DNA from 4 places in the Paenibacillus sp. FSL E2-0177 genome. Region 3 is predicted to be linked to each of the others. Evidence: riboswitches for the same ligand, from Rfam matches in the RefSeq annotation. Region 3 holds a riboswitch; each other region holds the start of a gene.
What was found. Region 3 has a riboswitch for cyclic di-GMP ahead of MHI25_RS03610 (transglutaminase-like domain-containing protein). Riboswitches for the same ligand answer to the same signal wherever they lie in the genome.
Positions count from the first base shown of each region.

Region 1: linked by a shared signal. The riboswitch ahead of MHI25_RS11115 (DUF6612 family protein) and the one ahead of MHI25_RS03610 (transglutaminase-like domain-containing protein) in region 3 are both predicted to bind cyclic di-GMP.
Region 2: linked by a shared signal. The riboswitch ahead of MHI25_RS02835 (choice-of-anchor A family protein) and the one ahead of MHI25_RS03610 (transglutaminase-like domain-containing protein) in region 3 are both predicted to bind cyclic di-GMP.
Region 4: linked by a shared signal. The riboswitch ahead of MHI25_RS05190 (glycosyl hydrolase) and the one ahead of MHI25_RS03610 (transglutaminase-like domain-containing protein) in region 3 are both predicted to bind cyclic di-GMP.

Region 1 is NZ_CP150307.1:2,510,810-2,515,580, forward strand. Features, by position in the region: gene MHI25_RS11105 (DUF4179 domain-containing protein) at 1-1,301, opposite strand, end outside; gene MHI25_RS11110 (RNA polymerase sigma factor) at 1,285-1,803, opposite strand; cyclic di-GMP riboswitch class I at 2,007-2,098, shown strand; gene MHI25_RS11115 (DUF6612 family protein) at 2,216-3,064, shown strand; gene MHI25_RS11120 (NADH-dependent flavin oxidoreductase) at 3,219-4,340, shown strand; gene MHI25_RS11125 (CapA family protein) at 4,419-4,771, opposite strand, start outside.
Region 2 is NZ_CP150307.1:611,912-616,682, forward strand. Features, by position in the region: gene MHI25_RS02815 (hypothetical protein) at 97-312, opposite strand; gene MHI25_RS02820 (DUF3221 domain-containing protein) at 617-973, opposite strand; gene MHI25_RS02825 (ASCH domain-containing protein) at 1,325-1,738, shown strand; gene MHI25_RS02830 (hypothetical protein) at 1,937-2,434, opposite strand; cyclic di-GMP riboswitch class I at 2,825-2,915, shown strand; gene MHI25_RS02835 (choice-of-anchor A family protein) at 3,024-4,771, shown strand, end outside.
Region 3 is NZ_CP150307.1:791,343-796,113, forward strand. Features, by position in the region: gene MHI25_RS03590 (phospholipid carrier-dependent glycosyltransferase) at 1-1,174, shown strand, start outside; gene MHI25_RS03595 (glycosyltransferase family 2 protein) at 1,272-2,252, shown strand; gene MHI25_RS03600 (GtrA family protein) at 2,239-2,646, shown strand; gene MHI25_RS03605 (class D sortase) at 2,749-3,408, shown strand; cyclic di-GMP riboswitch class I at 3,528-3,610, shown strand; cyclic di-GMP riboswitch class I at 3,685-3,765, shown strand; gene MHI25_RS03610 (transglutaminase-like domain-containing protein) at 3,779-4,588, shown strand.
Region 4 is NZ_CP150307.1:1,179,111-1,183,881, forward strand. Features, by position in the region: gene MHI25_RS05185 (sugar phosphate nucleotidyltransferase) at 1-1,217, shown strand, start outside; cyclic di-GMP riboswitch class I at 1,354-1,433, shown strand; gene MHI25_RS05190 (glycosyl hydrolase) at 1,446-2,996, shown strand; gene MHI25_RS05195 (glycosyl hydrolase) at 3,148-4,668, shown strand; gene MHI25_RS05200 (discoidin domain-containing protein) at 4,720-4,771, shown strand, end outside.

The sequences.
Region 1 (4,771 bases), 1.7 Mb from region 3:
TTTATAGTGATCCAATTCTTAGTAGTATCACGTTTCTCAATGACAGCATCCTTTAATATAAGTTTCATTGGAACATCGGACCAGTCGTTATACCATTCCGGAGATTCGAATTGAAATAAATGCTGGTAGCTTTCGGAATGATCTCCTTTCAAATTCCAACCCCCAGTGATTGTTTGATCACCTATAACCAACTGAGCGGTATTATAGTGGGCAATTCCTTTTTTAAGCGAATCATTTTCATCTATTAGAATTTGGATATCCAAAGGGGTAACCACTAGCTGATCTAAGGTTATGCCGGTCTTTTCTTGAAATTCAGGACTGTTATACAGTTTCTTAGTGTAAATCGCCTCACTTGCTTTTTGTCCATCTGCTTTAAAATCGAACTTCCACGTACCTGAAAATCGTTTCGCTTCTTCAATGTAACTAAAATGAAGACTAGCTTCCTTCCAATCTGATTCAGTTATATTGAAAACCTGTTCAATAAATAAATCCGATCCTTCGTTAGGCATGATGGTTGGAATTGCTTCATTCTTTTGACCACCAGTACTAACTACCAAATGTGGATTACCCCGTCCTAAGTCAGATGGTGATGCAGCGACTTTGTAACGGATAATGGTTTGATTGGAAACATATCGAACGGATTCGATTTGAAGGCTTGGATATTGCTTAACTCCAGTATTGATAGTATCCCCTGCTTGATGATTAGATTGTAAGGGAATATTCCGATCACTGTAAAAAATGAGATTCCGTGCTTCAAACCTATAGTCCTTTTTATCATCCTTTAATGTATCAGGTGTCTCATATACTCCAATGAGTTTCTGGCTTTCAGGATCGTATTCTAAATAACCGTATACCTTTGCCTTGGCACCGGATTCACTAGTCATGATGTTTTCCTCTGTAGCAAATCCAGTATATTTGGATAGATCAGATTTAGTATCAAGTGATAACAGCATTTTCATTTTTTCTCCATCAGTTACAACACCGTTCAAATTCATTGTTACTCCTGAACTGGAAGTTTGAAGATTATACTGTTGACCGATGCCGTTATTTAATGCATTGCTCACACTTCGACCACCAATTTTATCCCAATTAATCGTCATACTAGCGAATACAGGAATGGCTACAAGTAAGAGGCAAGAGAAGACAATACTGATAGGAATAACCTTTTTATTAGACCTAGGAGTATTCTGGGAGGCATGCTGATTTCTTTGACGTGTATATGCTTCTTGTTCTATGGCAGTCCACATCAAATCATAATCCGGTCGGGGAATATGTTTATCTTTTTCAATATACAGACTCATTACTATTCAGCTCCTTTAGTTGGGTTCCACCCATTCTATTTAGTATTTTAAGTCCCTTGTTCAGTCTGGATTTTACAGTTCCTTCGGGTATGCTCATAACTTTAGAGATCTCGGGTACAGTCAATTCGTTTATAAAACGAAGGACTACTACCATTCTGATTTTGTCAGGAAGCTGACTGTATAACCCTTGTAATTCTTTTTTAGTTTCCTGTCGATCCAAACGTTTTTCTACAGGGTTTGATTCCTCAGACCTGGATAGTAAATAATTACGTACTTCTTTCATCCACCCCGTCTTACGCCTTTTGATCACACTGTTGCACTCATTCGAAGCAATTCGTAAAATCCAAGCTTTCAAGTTTCTTACCTTCGACTTATCCGCTAAGATAATTTTTACAAATACCTCTTGGGAAATATCCTCCGCATCTGCCTGATTTTTCATTAAGTAGTAACAAAAATAATATACTTGTTCTTTATAGAGCTCGAAAATTTCCCGGTCACTCATTTTGCTGCACCCCCTGTCTTTACTGTTCTCATTAATAAGACTTATAAGCGTATGTAATCGTTCATTTTTCATTTTGATTGTAGTATTTCTTCTGAGTATCATAGCGAATTCGAATGGAAGATAAGTCGTTTACAGGTAATTATAACCATGATAAAATTAGCGGTGGGACATGCGTCCGTAATCTATTAAAACTAATTGAATGTCCGCGTTAAAGGTAAAATCATCGAAAGATGATGACACAAAGCCATGGGTCTAAAACCTTTCGACAGAAGGAAATGATCGCCAGGCCGCCATAGGGATGTCTTATGAAGCATAAAGGATAGCTCTAAGAATATGTAGTCTATTTTGAGCTCTTTTATTATTTCGACCTATACGGCGTTACATTATCGCAAGGGGCCGAAAGGGGAAGTACATGAACAGTTTTTTCAAAACAATAGGTACTAGTTTGGCAGTAGGTGCTTTATTGCTGTCCGGAACGATCGGATGGATGTCTAATCCAGGAGTAGTGTCAGCAGCTACCTCAACAGTAGTAACCGCGGATCAGATGATCAGCAAAGTAACGGCAGCCTCCAAAGCAATAAAGAATTTCCATCTGGATGTGACCAAAAAACAGGATATTCAAAGCGGCGGGGTGCGTATCAGCAACACCAACACTCTGAAGCTGGATATCAACCGTCTGCCGAATTTTGCCGCAGCAGGCACTGTCGCTAGTAGTCTTTTAGAAACATCGTACAGTCTATATGCCAATGACAAGGAGTTTTACTATCTTGTAGACGGAAGTGAACTGATCGATGAATCTGAAGATGAAGGTTACGACGATGACGGGGAGCCAATCGATCCTGATGCACAATATTGGCTTGGACTGGAGAAAACGGAATGGGATGCCTTTTACTCTAAAGGCCAATACGATCCTGTTTCCATGCTTGATTCGGTCAAAAGTTATAAAAAATCCATGAAAGTCAGCACTGCTGGCGCACAAACAGTCTTACAATTCACGGTAACCGATCCGACAGCAGCTAAGGGGATAATCAAACTCTATGACCAGGAGAACCTCTGGGATGGAGAGACAGTTCAACCCAAAAGCGTAACGTGGAAATTATTCGTCAATACTAAGACCTGGCAAACGGAAAAGCTGACAGTCGATCTGAGTTATGTGCTGGTAAGTGATGGAGCCAAAGATACATACACCACGAAAATCGAAGCTAAATATTCCAAAAATAATAAAGGTGCAGCCATTGTAAAACCGGCCGAACTAGAATAATAAGGACCATTCATATCGAGCAAAAAGCGCTGTTCCAATGAACAGCGCTTTTTGTTGTATTCAATAGCAGTTCTTTATTAGTTGACAAGAATAAATCATTGCTGTAATTTATATGTATGCGCATGTATATAATATTTTATCTAAATATAATTTAATGAAAGTTGGGAAAAAGATGATAGCACTAGACACAGCATTAACTTTTCGCAGAGGGCTGACATTAAAAAACCGAGTGGTTATGGCTCCAATGACCACGCGAATGAGCTTTTATGACGGTGTAGTAACACAAGATGAATTGAAATACTATTCGCTAAGAACGGGCGAAGTAGGTGCGGTCATCACTGCGGCAGCAAATGTACAAGAGGGTGGAAAAGGATGGGAAGGTGAACTTAGTGTTTCCTCCGATGAATTTATTCCTAGCCTCAGCCGATTAGCATCTACTATTAAACGAAATGGAACAAAGGCTATTTTACAGCTATTCCATGCAGGAAGAATGACAGATTCAAAAATATTGCGTGGCGTACAACCCGTTTCCTCCAGCGCCATTGCTGCTGAACGCCCGAATGCAGAAATTCCAAGAGCATTAACAGAAGATGAAATTTTCGGTGTAACTGAGGATTTTAAAAAAGCGACTCAACGTGCTATTCAAGCTGGATTTGACGGGGTAGAAATTCATGGAGCAAACACATATTTAATCCAACAATTCTTCTCTCCACACTCCAACCGTCGTGAAGATCAATGGGGAGGAAGCTTAGAAAAAAGATTTAATTTCATTAACCAATTAGTGGATGCAGTTATTGCTGTTGTTGACAATTCAAAGGTTAAGGATTTTATTGTCGGTTATCGTTTTTCTCCAGAAGAATATGAAGAGCCTGGAATTAAAATCACCGATACCTTTTATCTCATTGATAAATTAGCTGATAAAAAGCTGGATTATCTGCATATTTCATTAGGGGACTTCAAGAAAGTATCTGCATCAGAAGATTTTAAAGAAAAATCAATCCTGCAATATGTGCATGAGAAAATCAAAGGCCGTATACCTTTAATTGGGGTAGGAGATATCCGTACCAAACAGGACGCAGAGGACACGTTGACAAATGCTGAATTAGTAGCAGTAGGACGGTCTCTTATCATTGATCCTCATTGGACAAGTAAAGTACTGGAGGGTAAAGAAGATCTCATCAGAAGAGTACTTGCTGATCAAGATAGAGAAGAACTTGTAGTAGAGAATGGTATTCTAGAATTCCTTAAATTAATGATGCCTGATCGTTTACGCTAAACCCAAACACAGTTTTGAGGTCTAAATCTATAACGTTCCGCGGTAAATTCCGCGGAACGTTATTTTTCTGTAACGACTCTATTCCCTCTTTAAGATTGTTGTCGTATGTTTCAACATTCGATTCATGAGATTTCGCCGTTCTGTTTTTATGTCGGTGTCGCTTCTCTTTAATGCGTCGCGGATGGGGATGATCTCTGTAATTTTCCTGCCGCTTTTTATTCTTCGATCTACACAAGTCGGGATGTAACCTACGTTAGTTATACTCGTGTGTCCTTTTTCATCCTTCTTTATTTTAAGCGTAAGAATGATACCGCTTTGTGTATAAGGAATATTCATTAGTTTAGTAGAAACAAAATTCCCCAATGAGTAAATAACGAATTGTTTTTTTCCACGAAGCGCTAACGGTTGAAGAACATGTGGGTGAGACCCCA
Region 2 (4,771 bases), 180 kb from region 3:
TATCCCTCGTTTGTTTCTTCTACCATTAATATCACAAAGTGATTTTACAAGTGTTTGGGAATATGAAAAACCCCACCAGTTTAGGTGGGTTTTTGCTTACCAAGTATTATAGTTCGACTGATACTTAACATGTTTGTTCGCATAGCTCTCATTGGGGTAATCACGTCTGACAGACTGCAAGTAGCCTGAAATTGCAAATGTTGCAATAAGCCCTCCTATAATTCCTGTGATTAAGCTGAATGTTGAAAATCCGAATGTGGCAACTACTCCAATGGAAGACAATGCTACAAGCAATAGACTGAATATTTTCATCTTTATACACACCTCCATTTTGTATATGTAGTAATTTGGAAATTAAGATTGATACGTTACTATATTTGATCGGTTTCGATAAAAATAATAATAATTCAGCAAATCTTTAGACGGGCTTCATACTTATTTAAGCTAAGAGGATTATAGTAATCACATAACCCCCTTATAAAATAGATCTAGACCCTGCCGGAAGTGGTGGGGTCACTTTTTTTGCACAGAGTAAATTTATAAATATGGATTTCTCCTTAAATCTACACAAAGAAGCGCCGCCCCTTTTGAAGACGCCGCTTCTTTATAGTAGATTCTATTCTTTTTGCTCAATTCTTGATTTGGTGATTTTTTTGGCGGTAACTTGTGCAGGGAATGAATCATCACTTACTTCAAAAAACACTTTAATCTCATCGCCTTTTTTATATTTAGAAGGTGCAACTTTATTTACCCAAATGGCTTGAGAGTACTCATTAGATTCGAGAATCTCCTTATATTCCTTGTTCAAGTCTTCTTCTTTTAATTCAGAAATTACTAAAATTCTTTTATTTTCTACATCTATTGTGTGTACAATTCCTTTCAAAACTTCATCATTCTTACTACAGGCGGTGACTAATAACAAAAAAACAAAAATAAGAGTCCATTTAATAGTAGTACGTGGTTTTTGAATCATGGACCTTCTCCTCCAGTGGTTACGACATTAATTTAAAATCGGTTGCACAGGCATAGCATTTAGTACATTACCAATATAAGAATAAACAGCAGCCCTTCCATTATGACGACCTTTATTGATTCTGGGGAGTTACAGGTGAATGTCTGTAGTATTGATATTTTTATAAGAACTTTTGTTTGTATATAATAAAAATAAATGTTCTTATTTTAGAGGCGATCAATGATGGAAAAGAGTATCGACCAAACGGTTGGGATTATTTATCAGGTCAAGGTGAGCAAGATTACACAACGCGAGATCGAGATCCGTGGCATCCGTGACAAACGTCCAACATAAACGAAGGGGATAAATATCATGCGGTGTATAACAATACGGCAGCCTTGGGCGACCTTAATTGCTCTTGGTGAAAAAGAGTTTGAAACTCGTTCATGGAGAACAGCCTACCGCGGTGAGTTAGGCATCCATGCCGGAGTGAGGATTGACAAAAAGATTTGTGAACAGGAACCGTACAAATCAGTATTGGCGAAACATGGCTATACAGCGAATAATTTGCCGACAGGAGCTATTATTGCTACAGGTCAGCTCGCGGGATGTTATGTGGTTACTCCAGAGGTGGATTTAAGGGAATGGATCAATGGGAACGAATATGATTTTGGCGACTATAGTGAAGGACGGTTTGCCTGGAAGCTTGAAGGGGTTCATCCATTAAGCCATCCAATTCCAGCTAAAGGTCGGCTAAGCTTGTGGGAGCACTCTAATCACTTCTGAACGGCGAACAATATTTTTAATGTAATTTTTATGTGCCTATCAGCTTTTTTTCAGGTTCGAGGTATATATTAGAGACACCAAACACCCCCCAGTGTTTTGTGGTATATCTCTCTCAGGTCTTGCCAACTCCCATGGTAAGGCCTATTTTTTTGTTCACTAATTGATTGGGGGAGAGAGCGCAGCGGCTTCTATACAGCTTTACTTAATCTGGTACTGTTCTTCGTAACTCTTAAAAGATGAAATATCCAGCCCTAGGTATCTGCGCATATGGATGGCAGCCTGAGCCGCAACAATGTCATTCAACAGCAGCATTCGTTCATGATAGCCACGACATATATACTTGGCTTCAATTCCAGTATTAAGTCTGTTTTGCTCATACACCTTGATTCCCCGTCTTCTCATTTCTGCACGAACATCCCTTAGATCTGTTGTAGCTACTGCAGCAGCTGTTCCAAGCACCTCCAGATAAGGGGCGGGTGTTCGTAAGTGTGTAGATAAAATGGCGGAGTCCCGTTCGAAAGCTGATAAAATCATCGGAAGCAATAAATAAGATTTCACCAGCATGTTGTCCCTGCTTTCTGCTCTATGCATGAATCTCATCACCTCTAATAGGAACGTATATTCGTATTCTACCCCGATATTCCAAAAATAATCAATGGTATTTCTAAACAGCTTATCCAATGTGATAAAATTCACAACTAAATAACGAAGAATAAATTATATTAAAAATTGTAATAATAAAAATTAATGTATCGAACGCAAATAAAGGAGAATTATGATGGAAAAAGAGGGCAGCCTCCAGCGTGGATTGTTTTTTGGTTTAATTCTGAGTGTTCCCTTATGGATATCCATATTGGGCTATATACAGTTACTTTAAAATTTAATGAAAAACCTTATGCGAAGCGCCTTTAGGCGCTTTTTTTGTGTGGTACTAATGCGGGGAATTATCGAAAGGAATTGATTGACAATTGTGGGTGTCGGGAGCTAAACTGTTATTAATTCAAAAGTATTAAAAGTCATAGACTGTTATTGGATAGAATGCTTCAGCTACCAGTTCTGGACTTGCAGTGTAATACATATATATAGTCATGATAATAGCAAACCGTCTGAAAGGGCGGGACGCAAAGTCCAGGAGTCTAAAGTGTCTTAAAGGCACAATGACCGTCCGACTGCCATGAGAAGGGAATTTCACTTCTTTTTGGCGGTCTTTTTTGTTGTTAGGTCCTTTAGAGTTTCTGGTAATTATTCTGATTAATATAAATCATAGTTTTAGGAGGTGTGCCATTTGAAAAGAAGAATAAAACCGTTACTCTCGCTTGTATTAGCTGGGATTTTGACGGTAGGTAGTGGGCTTTCCTCATTGGGAGCTGGAGTTGCTGGAGCTAGTAGTTCTTCTACATTGGGAATTGCAGCGGTCTACAACGTGTTTATTCTAGGGGATATAACAACAGTTTCGGATACGGAAGGAAGGTTTGCTGCTGGAGGTAACGTTAACTTAACCAACTATAGTGTTGGAGATAGGTTGACCGCTGCAGAGGTTTCCCTGACTGACACACTTGTTGTTGGAGGGAATCTTACTTTCAACGGAGGTACTGTTTATGGGAATATCGTGCACGGGGGAGATTTTTCAGGGAATGTAACGCTCCTCAAGGGTGGTACAAAAAGACAGGGGAGTACGATTGACTTTTCAGCAGTAGGTCAGTCTTTGAAGGACAAATCAGCAGAACTTGCAGCATTGCCGGCGAATGGAACAACAGTGTACCGATATGGCAGCCTTACCCTGACAGGTACAGATCCTGCGGTCAATGTTTTTAATGTTTCAGGAGATAACGTCTCTAATACCTACGGAATTACAATAAATGTTCCTTCAGGATCTACTGCAATTATTAATATTGATGGTTCTAACGTAAAAATGAAAAACTTCGGATTTCTACCTAATAACGTGTTGAACAGCAAGAAAATTTTGCTTAACTTTAGCCAAGCTGCGTATCTTGATATGGCAGGCATAGGTGTAATGGGAAGCATACTTGCCCCCTATGCTCATGTTGATTTTATTAATGGTCAGATTAACGGTACTTTAGTGGCGGCTTCACTCAAAGGTACTGGTGGTGGTGAATTTCACCACTATCCATACGATGGTGATGAACCTGGACCAACGCCGACACCAACGCCGACAGTGACGCCGACACCAACAGTGACACCAACGCCAACGCCGACAGTGACGCCGACACCAACAGTGACACCAACGCCAACGCCAACGCCGATAGTGACACCGACACCAACACCAACGCCAACGCCGACACCGACACCGACGCCAACGCCTACAGTGACACCAACGCCGACGCCGACAGTGACACCAACGCCGACACCGACGCCAACACCATGTCCGACGCCGACAGTGACACCAACGCCGACGCCGACACCAACGCCGACAGTGACGCCAACGCCGACAGTGACACCGACGCCAACGCCAACAGTGACACCAACGCCGACAGTGACGCCAACACCAACGCCGACGCCGACAGTGACACCAACGCCGACGCCGACAGTGACACCAACACCAACGCCGACAGTGACACCAACACCAACACCAACGCCGACAGTGACGCCGACACCAACAGTGACACCAACGCCAACGCCGACAGTGACGCCAACACCGACACCAACGCCGACAGTGACGCCAACACCGACACCAACACCGACACCAACGCCGACAGTGACACCAACACCAACGCCGACGCCGACAGTGACACCAACGCCGACGCCGACAGTGACACCAACGCCGACAGTGACGCCAACACCGACACCAACGCCGACAGTGACGCCAACACCGACACCAACGCCGACAGTGACACCAACACCAACGCCGACAGTGACACCAACACCAACGCCAACAGTGACACCAACGCCGACAGTGACGCCAACACCAACGCCGACAGTGACACCAACGCCAACGCCGACGCCGACGCCGACACCAACGCCAACACCAACACCAACACCGACGCCGACAGTGACGCCGACACCAACACCAAC
Region 3 (4,771 bases):
GCTGTTGATTGCCATAGGTATGGAGCTGTTCGGAGTCAATCCATTCGGCTGGCGTATTATCGGAACCTTGTTCGGAGTTGCCATGTTACCTCTCATATATGTAATGGCGCTTCGTTTGTTTAAGAAAAGCAAATACGCCGCCCTCGCGGCAGGATTGTTTGCGCTGGATTTCATGCATTTCACACAGACAAGAATCTCCACGATTGACGTATACGGAGTATTCTTCATTATGTTGATGTTCTATTTTATGCAGCGGTATTACACAATGAATTTCTACAAGCAGCCTTTAAGAAAAACATTAATTCCGTTATTCTGGTCTGGCTTATTCTTCGGAATCGGCGTAGCTTCGAAATGGATTGTGCTCTATGGAGGAGCAGGGCTGGCCATTATGCTGGCTATCTCCCTTTTTGAACGCTACAGAGAATACCAAGCCTCCGGACGCCTGCTGGCAGAGGGGAAGATTAAAGACAAGGAATTGCTGGGCACCTGTCGTGAAGCAGTAGATTCTTTTTGGAAAAAGACTATTATTACGTTGGCTAGTTGTATCGGGTTCTTTGTAATTATTCCAGTAATTATTTATAGCTTATCTTTTGTGCCGGGGTTATCTGCATCAGCAGAGGGCTTCACTATAAAAGGTTTGATTGATTCCCAAAAGAATATGTACAACTACCACAGCCAGCTTGTAGCTACACATCCTTTTGCTTCCTCATGGTGGCAATGGCCGTTTATGAAGAGACCGGTCTGGTTCTTTAGCGGCGGTGAAGGTTTGCCGGAAGGTCAGGTCAGCAGTATAGTGACTATGGGGAATCCTCTTATCTGGTGGACGGGTATTTTTGCGATGCTGGCAACGCTGTGGATTACGCTGAAACGTAAAGATAAGAACCTCTACATGATCTGGATCGCCTTCTTCTCGCAATATGTTCCGTGGATGCTTGTCCCAAGAGAAACATTTATTTACCATTATTTTGCTATGGTACCATTTATGATTCTTGGTATTGTATATATAATGAAGTTGCTGGATAGTAAATTCCCTGAGGCCCGTTACGTACAGTATGTCTATGTAGCCGTTGCTTTGCTGCTCTTTATCGCTTTCTACCCGGTACTGTCAGGGATGCAGGTCAGTGGAGATTACGTGAAAGATATGCTGCGTTGGTTCCCAACTTGGGTTTTCTAGGATTTAATAAAAATCTATAAAATAAGTTTATGAATGCAGCGTTATTATGAAGTGTAGATGGATGTAACGCTCCAAAAAGCTTGTAGGAGGAATAAAGGTGAAAGCCAGATATAGTGTGATTGTACCCATGTTCAATGAGGAGCAAGTAATTAGCCATACTTATGAACGTTTGAAAAAAGTAATGGACGAGTGCGGCGATACTTATGAGCTGGTCTTCGTCAATGACGGCAGTCGTGATCGTTCCGCCCAGATGATTCGGGAGATCTGTGAACGAGACGAGCATGTCAAGCTGATTGACTTCTCGCGTAATTTCGGACATCAGGTAGCGATTACAGCTGGCATGGACTATGCCGAAGGTCAAGCGGTTGTTGTTATTGACGCTGATCTTCAGGATCCTCCGGAGGTCATTTTGCAAATGATCGAGAAGTGGAAAGAGGGCTACGACGTTGTATATGCGAAACGCCTGAAGCGCCACGGAGAAACGATGTTCAAAAAGGTCACCGCGAAGCTTTTTTACCGCCTGCTCAGCAGTATGACAAGTGTGGATATTCCTACGGATACAGGCGATTTCCGTCTTATTGACCGTAAGGTATGTGATGTCCTGCGGGGACTTAAAGAAAAGAACCGCTATGTCAGAGGTTTGGTGAGCTGGGTTGGCTTCAAGCAGACTATGGTGGAATATGAACGGGAAGAACGTTTTGCCGGAGAAACCAAATATCCGCTGAAGAAAATGATTCGTTTTGCGTTAGATGGCATCACCTCTTTTTCACATAAGCCGCTTAAGATTGCTACGTATATTGGATTCTTCCTTTCATTCTCTAGCTTTCTCTATTTATTTTTCGTCTTGTTTCAAAAGATATTTTTTACCTCCTGGACGGTTCCGGGCTGGGCTTCCATTGTAGGCGTTAATCTGCTCTTTAACGGTATCGTTCTGATGCTGTTGGGTGTGATTGGGGAGTATATCGGACGGATTTATGACGAGTCTAAAGATAGACCGCTATATATTGTTAGTGAGACTAAAGGCTACCAGAACGAAGAACAACTGGACCGCCGGAAGGACCACAATGATGTCAGATAAGAACTTGCGCGCTGCATTCATACAGTTCCTCAAATTTAATGCCGTAGGTTTGCTCAATACGCTTATTGATTTTGTGATTTTTACATTGTTGAATTCACTAGGGATGGTATACGCATTGGCGCAGGTGATCTCCTATAGTGCAGGCACGGCGAATAGCTTTATTTTGAATAAAAAAGTTACCTTTCGTGATCGCAACCGGGGGAATAAAGAAGGCTTCGACCGCGTGCAGCTGGTCAAGTTTATCGTGCTGAATCTGGTAGTGCTCGGAATATCACTGCTGCTAATGCATCTGTTGACAGACAAACTAGGTATTCAAGTCTTGATCTCGAAGGTGCTGGTTACCTTTATCACGGTGATCATCAATTTCTTTGGAAGTCGTAAATGGGTATTTTAAACATTAATTTCAGGCAGAAGGAGTTGCTATGCTTAAAGGCAAGTAGCTGTTTCTGCTTGATTTGTATATAACCATAGAAACAATATACGGAGGTGAATAACATTGCGTAAATTCTCCTATCTACTCATACTGGCTGGGATACTTATCATGTTATATCCGACAGCTAACGAATGGTACAACGACAGGCAGCAGGAGAAGTTATTAGAAACGGCTGAACTAAGCACTGCCGATAGTACTCCCCAGTCAGATCTGAGGAGCAGGTATGCTGAAGTTACTCAGCTGTTAGCAGAGGAATCGGTTCTGGATGCCCAGGCACAGCCCCAACCCCAAGAGACAGAAAAGCCTGAACCGGAGATTGAAGTCGGTGGCAAAGTAATCGCACTAATTGAAATCGATAAGATTGATTTGAAGCTGCCTGTATTAGAAGGGGCTACAAAAGCTAATATGAAACATGCTGCAGCCCATATGAAAGAAACGGCACCCCTTGGAGAGATCGGGAATGCTGCAATCGCGGCGCATCGGGCTCGAACTACGGGTCGTTTGTTTAACAGATTGAATGAGGTTGTTGTGGGGGATGTTATCACGGTAAAGACTAGTGATCAGGTGTTTAACTATGAGGTATACGATATTTCTGTTGTAGATCCGAGTGATGTCTCCGTTCTTGACGGGAATGACAAGGATAAGATTCTTACTCTGATTACATGTGATCCGCTAGTGAATCCAACGCATCGGCTGATTGTTCATGCCAAATTAACAAAATGAGAATAGTGAATGACAAGAAAACACAAATACCGGGAGATATTTATAAAATAATGGGTAATCTAGTAAATTAGGTCTTGTTCACAACTATAAATATGATAGTATTATACTATGAAAGCTAAACACGATAACGGCAAACCTTCCGAAAGGTAGGGACGCAAAGCTAAAGGGCCTTTTCCCGAAAGGATGGCAGCCAGCTACCGAATGAAGAGGCTTTTTTTGTTTGTTTCAAATGGATTCTATCAATTATATCTAGTAAAGCTAGAACAGATAGAGCTTATACGATAACGGCAAACCTATCGAAAGGTAGGGACGCAAAGCTAAAGGGCCTTCCCGAAAGGATGGCAGCCAGCTACCGAAAGGAGTTTTATCCGTGAAAAAGGTTTATTTTATGCTGGTGGCGTTGTTCGTCCTAATGACTTCAGTTCCGGTAAGTACAGCTCAAGCTGCAAGTGCAGATGCCAGCTGGTTGATTACATCCAAAGTGGCTCAAGGTGTTATTGGTATTAACTATGATATTCCGAAAGATAAAAGAATCAAACTCATGATCACCAAAGATAACAGCAGCTATACATATAACTTGTATGCTTCTGGACAAGCTGAGGACTTCCCTTTGCAACAAGGAAATGGGACTTATAAGGTTTCTGTTCTGGAGAATACAACCGGCAATAAATACAAAGCATTATATTCCGAAGTAGTAGACGTAACCATGAGTGACTCGAATTCCGTATATTTGGGCTCCGTACAGAATGTGAAATGGAGTTCTTCTGATAAAGCGATTGTCAAAGCTAAACAATTAGTACAAGGCAAAACAACAGACGAAGAGAAAGTTAAAGCGATCTATAACTATGTAGTTGCGAATGTACAATATGATTACTCTCTTGCTAATAGTGTAACTACTGATTATATTCCAAGCATCGATAAGACATTGACTACTAAAAAAGGGATTTGCTATGATTACGCTTCTCTTTTTGCCGCAATGCTGCGGAGTGTAGATGTTCCTGCTAAGTTGGTAATGGGGAATACAAGCTACGTTACGCAATATCATGCCTGGAACGAAGTGTTGCTTAATGGGAAGTGGGTTACCATTGATACTACAGTGGATGCAGGACTTTCAAAGAGTGATAAGAAAACCGATTTAATTAAAGCCTCAAGCAAATATACTGCGGCAAAATACTATTAAGTTCGTCGCTAGAAACATAACTCTATTAAATAAACAACTAGCTTAATTATTAAGCTAGTTGTTTATTTTTATATTAGGGGTTGCTTTTCTATTAATAGTTGGGGTATTATAGGTAAGCGTTGTTAGACAGCGTACAGGCGATACAGACGAGGCTGATAAAAAGCTTCGAAAAATAAAGCTTGC
Region 4 (4,771 bases), 390 kb from region 3:
TGGCAGAATCATCTTATCTGGCCACCGGCCGTGGCCAAGTAGAAATGATACAAAGCCAACTGGGAAGTCATGTGCCGATTATCGTTGAACCGGAGCGTCGGGATACTTTTCCGGCTATCGCCTTAACAGCTACCTATCTTTATTCAGTGGCAGGTGTTTCTCCAGCGGAGACGGTAGCAATATTGCCTGTTGACCCTTATGTAGAAGCATCTTTTTTCGATACCATAGCTATGCTTGAGGGGACCATGCTGGAAAGTGGAGCAAATCTGGCTCTAATGGGTGTTGTTCCTGAACATGCCTCAGAGAAATACGGATATATTATTCCTACCACCGAAGAGGCGGGGGAAAATGGTTTTATGAAGGTGAGTCACTTTCAAGAGAAACCTGACCGCATACAAGCAGAACAGCTCATCGAGCAAAATGCCTTGTGGAATTGCGGAGTGTTTGCCTTCCGCTTAGGGTACTTGTTAGATATTTTGCAGCGTAAAGGGTTGCCTTTAGGATATGAAGAATTGCAGAAGCAGTATAAGCTATTGTCTTCCATCAGCTTTGATTATGAAGTGGTGGAGAAAGAAGAACATATTGTGGTGCAGCCGTATGATGGATTCTGGAAGGATCTTGGAACGTGGAATACGCTGACAGAGGAAATGAGCAGCAAGCATGTAGGAAAAGGTTTTGTGACGGCGGATTCTGAGGGGACTTGCTTGATTAATGAGCTGGACATTCCGATTACGGTAATTGGTGCGAAGGATCTGATCATTGCGGCTAGCCCGGATGGGATTCTAGTTACCCATAAAGCTGAGAGCCCACGGATTAAAGAAGTGCTGAAGACCTTTGAACAAAGACCGATGTACGAGGAACGCCGTTGGGGTCATTACAAAGTTATTGATTATGTGAAATATGATGAAGGCAATGAAGTGCTGACCAAACGGATTTTTATATCCGAGGGGAATAATATCAGCTATCAATTACATCGCAAGCGTAGTGAAATTTGGACAATCGTCAGCGGCGAAGCAAGTATTGTGCTGAATGAGAAAAAACATAATGTGAAGGCTGGGGACGTGGTACGTATACCGGAAGGAACGAAGCACGCGATCCTTGCTTTGACGGATGTTGAGTTTATAGAGGTACAGACGGGGTCTGAATTAGTAGAAGAAGATAACATACGTATTACTTTAGACTGGAATGATATAGAACTACAACAATTCATTTCATAGGTCTAACCTATCTATTTAACCAATTCAAAATTTCTTGAAACAGGTAAATTGACTCAATTATCAAAAAAAGTCATAAAAACACTAAATATATCATTAATTGTCGTCGATACTTACGGTAAGAGAGATTATTTCTCTTAAATTGAAAAGGCAAACCTATCGAAAGGTAGGGACGCAAAGCTATAGGGCCTTCGAAAGAGTGGCAGCCTGGCTACCGAAAGGGAGATTATTTTGAAAGCTTACCGTACGTATCGATTGTTTGGTGCATTTCTGTCACTCGTCCTGTTTCTGACTGCACTTCCGCTTGCTGTTGGAATTTCGCCGTCTGTTGTCATAGCTGCTTCAAATTCTGGAACGCCAGTTACCCCAGGTGCCTCACCTGAAGCCGTAAAGCTGCTTAACTATTTTTACTCGATCTCAGGAAAAGGTATTATTGCCGGTCAACATGACTATTTAGAAAGTCCAGATGAAATTAACAATATGCTGAAGGGAACCAGCGGACAATATGCGGCTCTTCACGGTTATGAAATGGGTGCGATCAGTGGCCAGTCCGAAGCAACGATGGCTTGGCAACGTCAAAATGTGGTGAACAGCGCCATCAACTGGAATAAAGCGGGCGGGATCGTAGCTATGACTTTTCATGCTAACCTGCCGGGCACCTCTTATGACTGGGATAATGTGAAAAAAACACTTAGCCAGAGTGAGTTCGATAGTTACGTTACACCGGGTACCAAGCAATATAACAATCTGATCGCTGAGCTTGATAAGGTGGCCGTCTCTTTAAAAAGCTTGCGCGATGCCAACGTTCCGGTGCTTTGGAGACCCTATCATGAAATGAACGGGAACTGGTTCTGGTGGGGGAAGAAAAATAACTTTTCTAAACTATGGAATATTATGTATGACCGTTTTGTTAACGTTCATAAATTAAATAATTTGTTATGGGTATGGAGTCCGAATGCTCCCAATGTTTGGTCAGATCCTTATGCGCTAACTTATCCAGGTGCTGATAAAGTAGATATTCTGGCAGCAGATATATACGAAAATGATTACCAGCAAAAATACTATGACAGCTTATTGAGTCTAGCTGCAGGCAAACCGATTGCGATCGGGGAAAATGGTGAAATGCCTAATCTGGAGAAGCTTCAGCAATCGCAAAGTAAATGGACGTATATGATGAGCTGGGGAAAAATGCTTTACGAGAATAACAGTGCAGACACAATCAAAACATTTATGAATAGCAACTATACCCTGACCAGAGATAAATTAAATACTGGTCTGGCACCGACACCTAGCGCCGCACCAGCGCCGGCACCTTCCGAAGAAGAGGGGGAGGCAGCAATTCCTCTCGCGAAGGGGCTTGCAGGAGAGTATTACAACAACATGCAATTGTCGGGAGCAGCAGCTCTTAACAGAACTGATGCAATAATCGATTTCAATTGGCGGCAAGGCTCGCCGGATGCCGCCCTCGGGATTGATCGGTTCTCCATACGTTGGAGCGGTAAAATTAAGTCATTATATAATGAGCAATATACATTTTACACTACCTCAGATGATGGTATCCGTGTCTGGGTGAATGGGGAATCCGTGATTGATAGTTGGACTAAGCAAAGTGGTACTGAGCGTAAGGGCATTATAACGCTGAAGGCTGGCCAGCTATATGATATCAAGGTGGAGTATTACGAGAATGAAGGCGATGCGAGAGTCCGCTTGATGTGGGAAAGTGCTAGTCAAGCTAAAGAGACAGTTCCAGCAAGTGCACTTTTTCTTCCGGATGTCTCCTGATTGATGAAAATTAAAGGTCGATCCTTAGTGGCTCTGCGTTATTGCAGAGCTACTAAGCTATAGTCCTCATTAGGTCAGAAGACGATTGTCCGATAACAGGTATGTTTTTAACACCTGTGGAGGCAGTACAGCTACCGAAAGGAGGATTTATTTGCGTAAATATTATAAGAAAAACAGATTGTTGTTTACTATGTTACCGGTGTTTATTATTTTTTCCTTGCTGCCTTGGGGAGAGGTTAAAAGTCTTCCGAAGGCTATGAGTGTTTCTTCCTCCCTACCTCCGGCTATACCAAGTAATCCTTCGGCTTCTGAAGAAGCCAAGCAACTGCTGAGTAATTTGGTAAATCTACGTGGCAAAGGGCTCTTGTCCGGCCAGCATGATTATCTAGAAAGTCCAGATGAACTGGTTCATAAGCTGAAGAATACTTCGGGACAAAATGCTGTTCTACATGGTTATGAATTAGGGGCGATTAATAATCAATCCGAAGAGACGATCGCAGAACAGCGGCAAGCTGTTATAGACAGTGCAATTGAATGGCATCAAGAGGGTGGCATTGTAGCGATGACCTTCCATCAGAGCTTACCGGGAACCTCTCCAGAGTGGTCCAATGTAAACAGAAGTCTCAGTCAAGAGAAATTTAATGCTTATGTTACACCTGGGACAGCTCAGTATAAGAGGCTAATCTCAGATCTAGACGAGGTTGCTGGATATTTGGGTCAGCTGCGTGATGCCGGAGTTCCGGTCTTATGGCGACCTTACCATGAAATGAATGGTGGTTGGTTTTGGTGGGGGAAAAAGGACAATTTTTCAGAGCTGTGGAGTATTGTCTATGATCGTTTTGTAAACACACACAAGCTAAATAATCTACTGTGGGTGTGGAATCCGAATGCGCCGAATGAATGGTCAGATCCATATGCTGCATATTATCCCGGTGGGGATAAACTCGATGTTCTGGCTGCGGATATCTACAATAACGATTATAAACAGTCCTACTATGAGGATCTGCTCGCATTGGCCGAGGGTAAACCTATCGGAATCGGGGAGAGTGGGCAACTGCCGAACCCGGATGTATTAACTGAGAAACAAAATAAATGGGTCTATATGATGACCTGGGGAAAATTACTGACAGAAAATAATACGCTACAGTCAATTAAAAGCTTTATGAAAGACTCGTTTATAGTATCAAGAGAGGACTATGTTCTCACAACAGGAGGTCCTTCGATAGCACCCGTAACTCCGGTAACCCTAACGGGTTTAACTGGAGAATACTATAACAATACTGATTTAGAGGGAGAAGCGGTACTTATCCGCAATGACCGTAAGATTGATTTTAATTGGCATGGCGGGTCTCCTGCCTCAGAGATAAATGAAGATCACTTTTCTGTACGCTGGAAAGGGAAACTCAAACCCAAATTCAGTGAAAAATATACGATTTCGGCATCCTCTGATGATGGAGTCCGTGTCTGGATTGACGGAAAGCTGATCATCGACAATTGGAAAAATCAAAGTGCAACCCTTCATAAAGGAAGTATCCCACTCACAGCCGGAACGCTTTATGATATCCAAATTGAATATTATGAGAATGAAGGAGATGCCAATCTTCGTTTGCTATGGGAGAGTTCCCGCCAGAAGCAGCAGGTAATTCCACAAGGGGCATTGTTCCTTCCTTAATCTAATGAAATGATAGGGTAAGACATTCCGGAAGAAAGAGAGGACCTATGGATGGGAATAACGAGGAGAATATCTAATAGAAAAAATAAGATATCTGCAAACA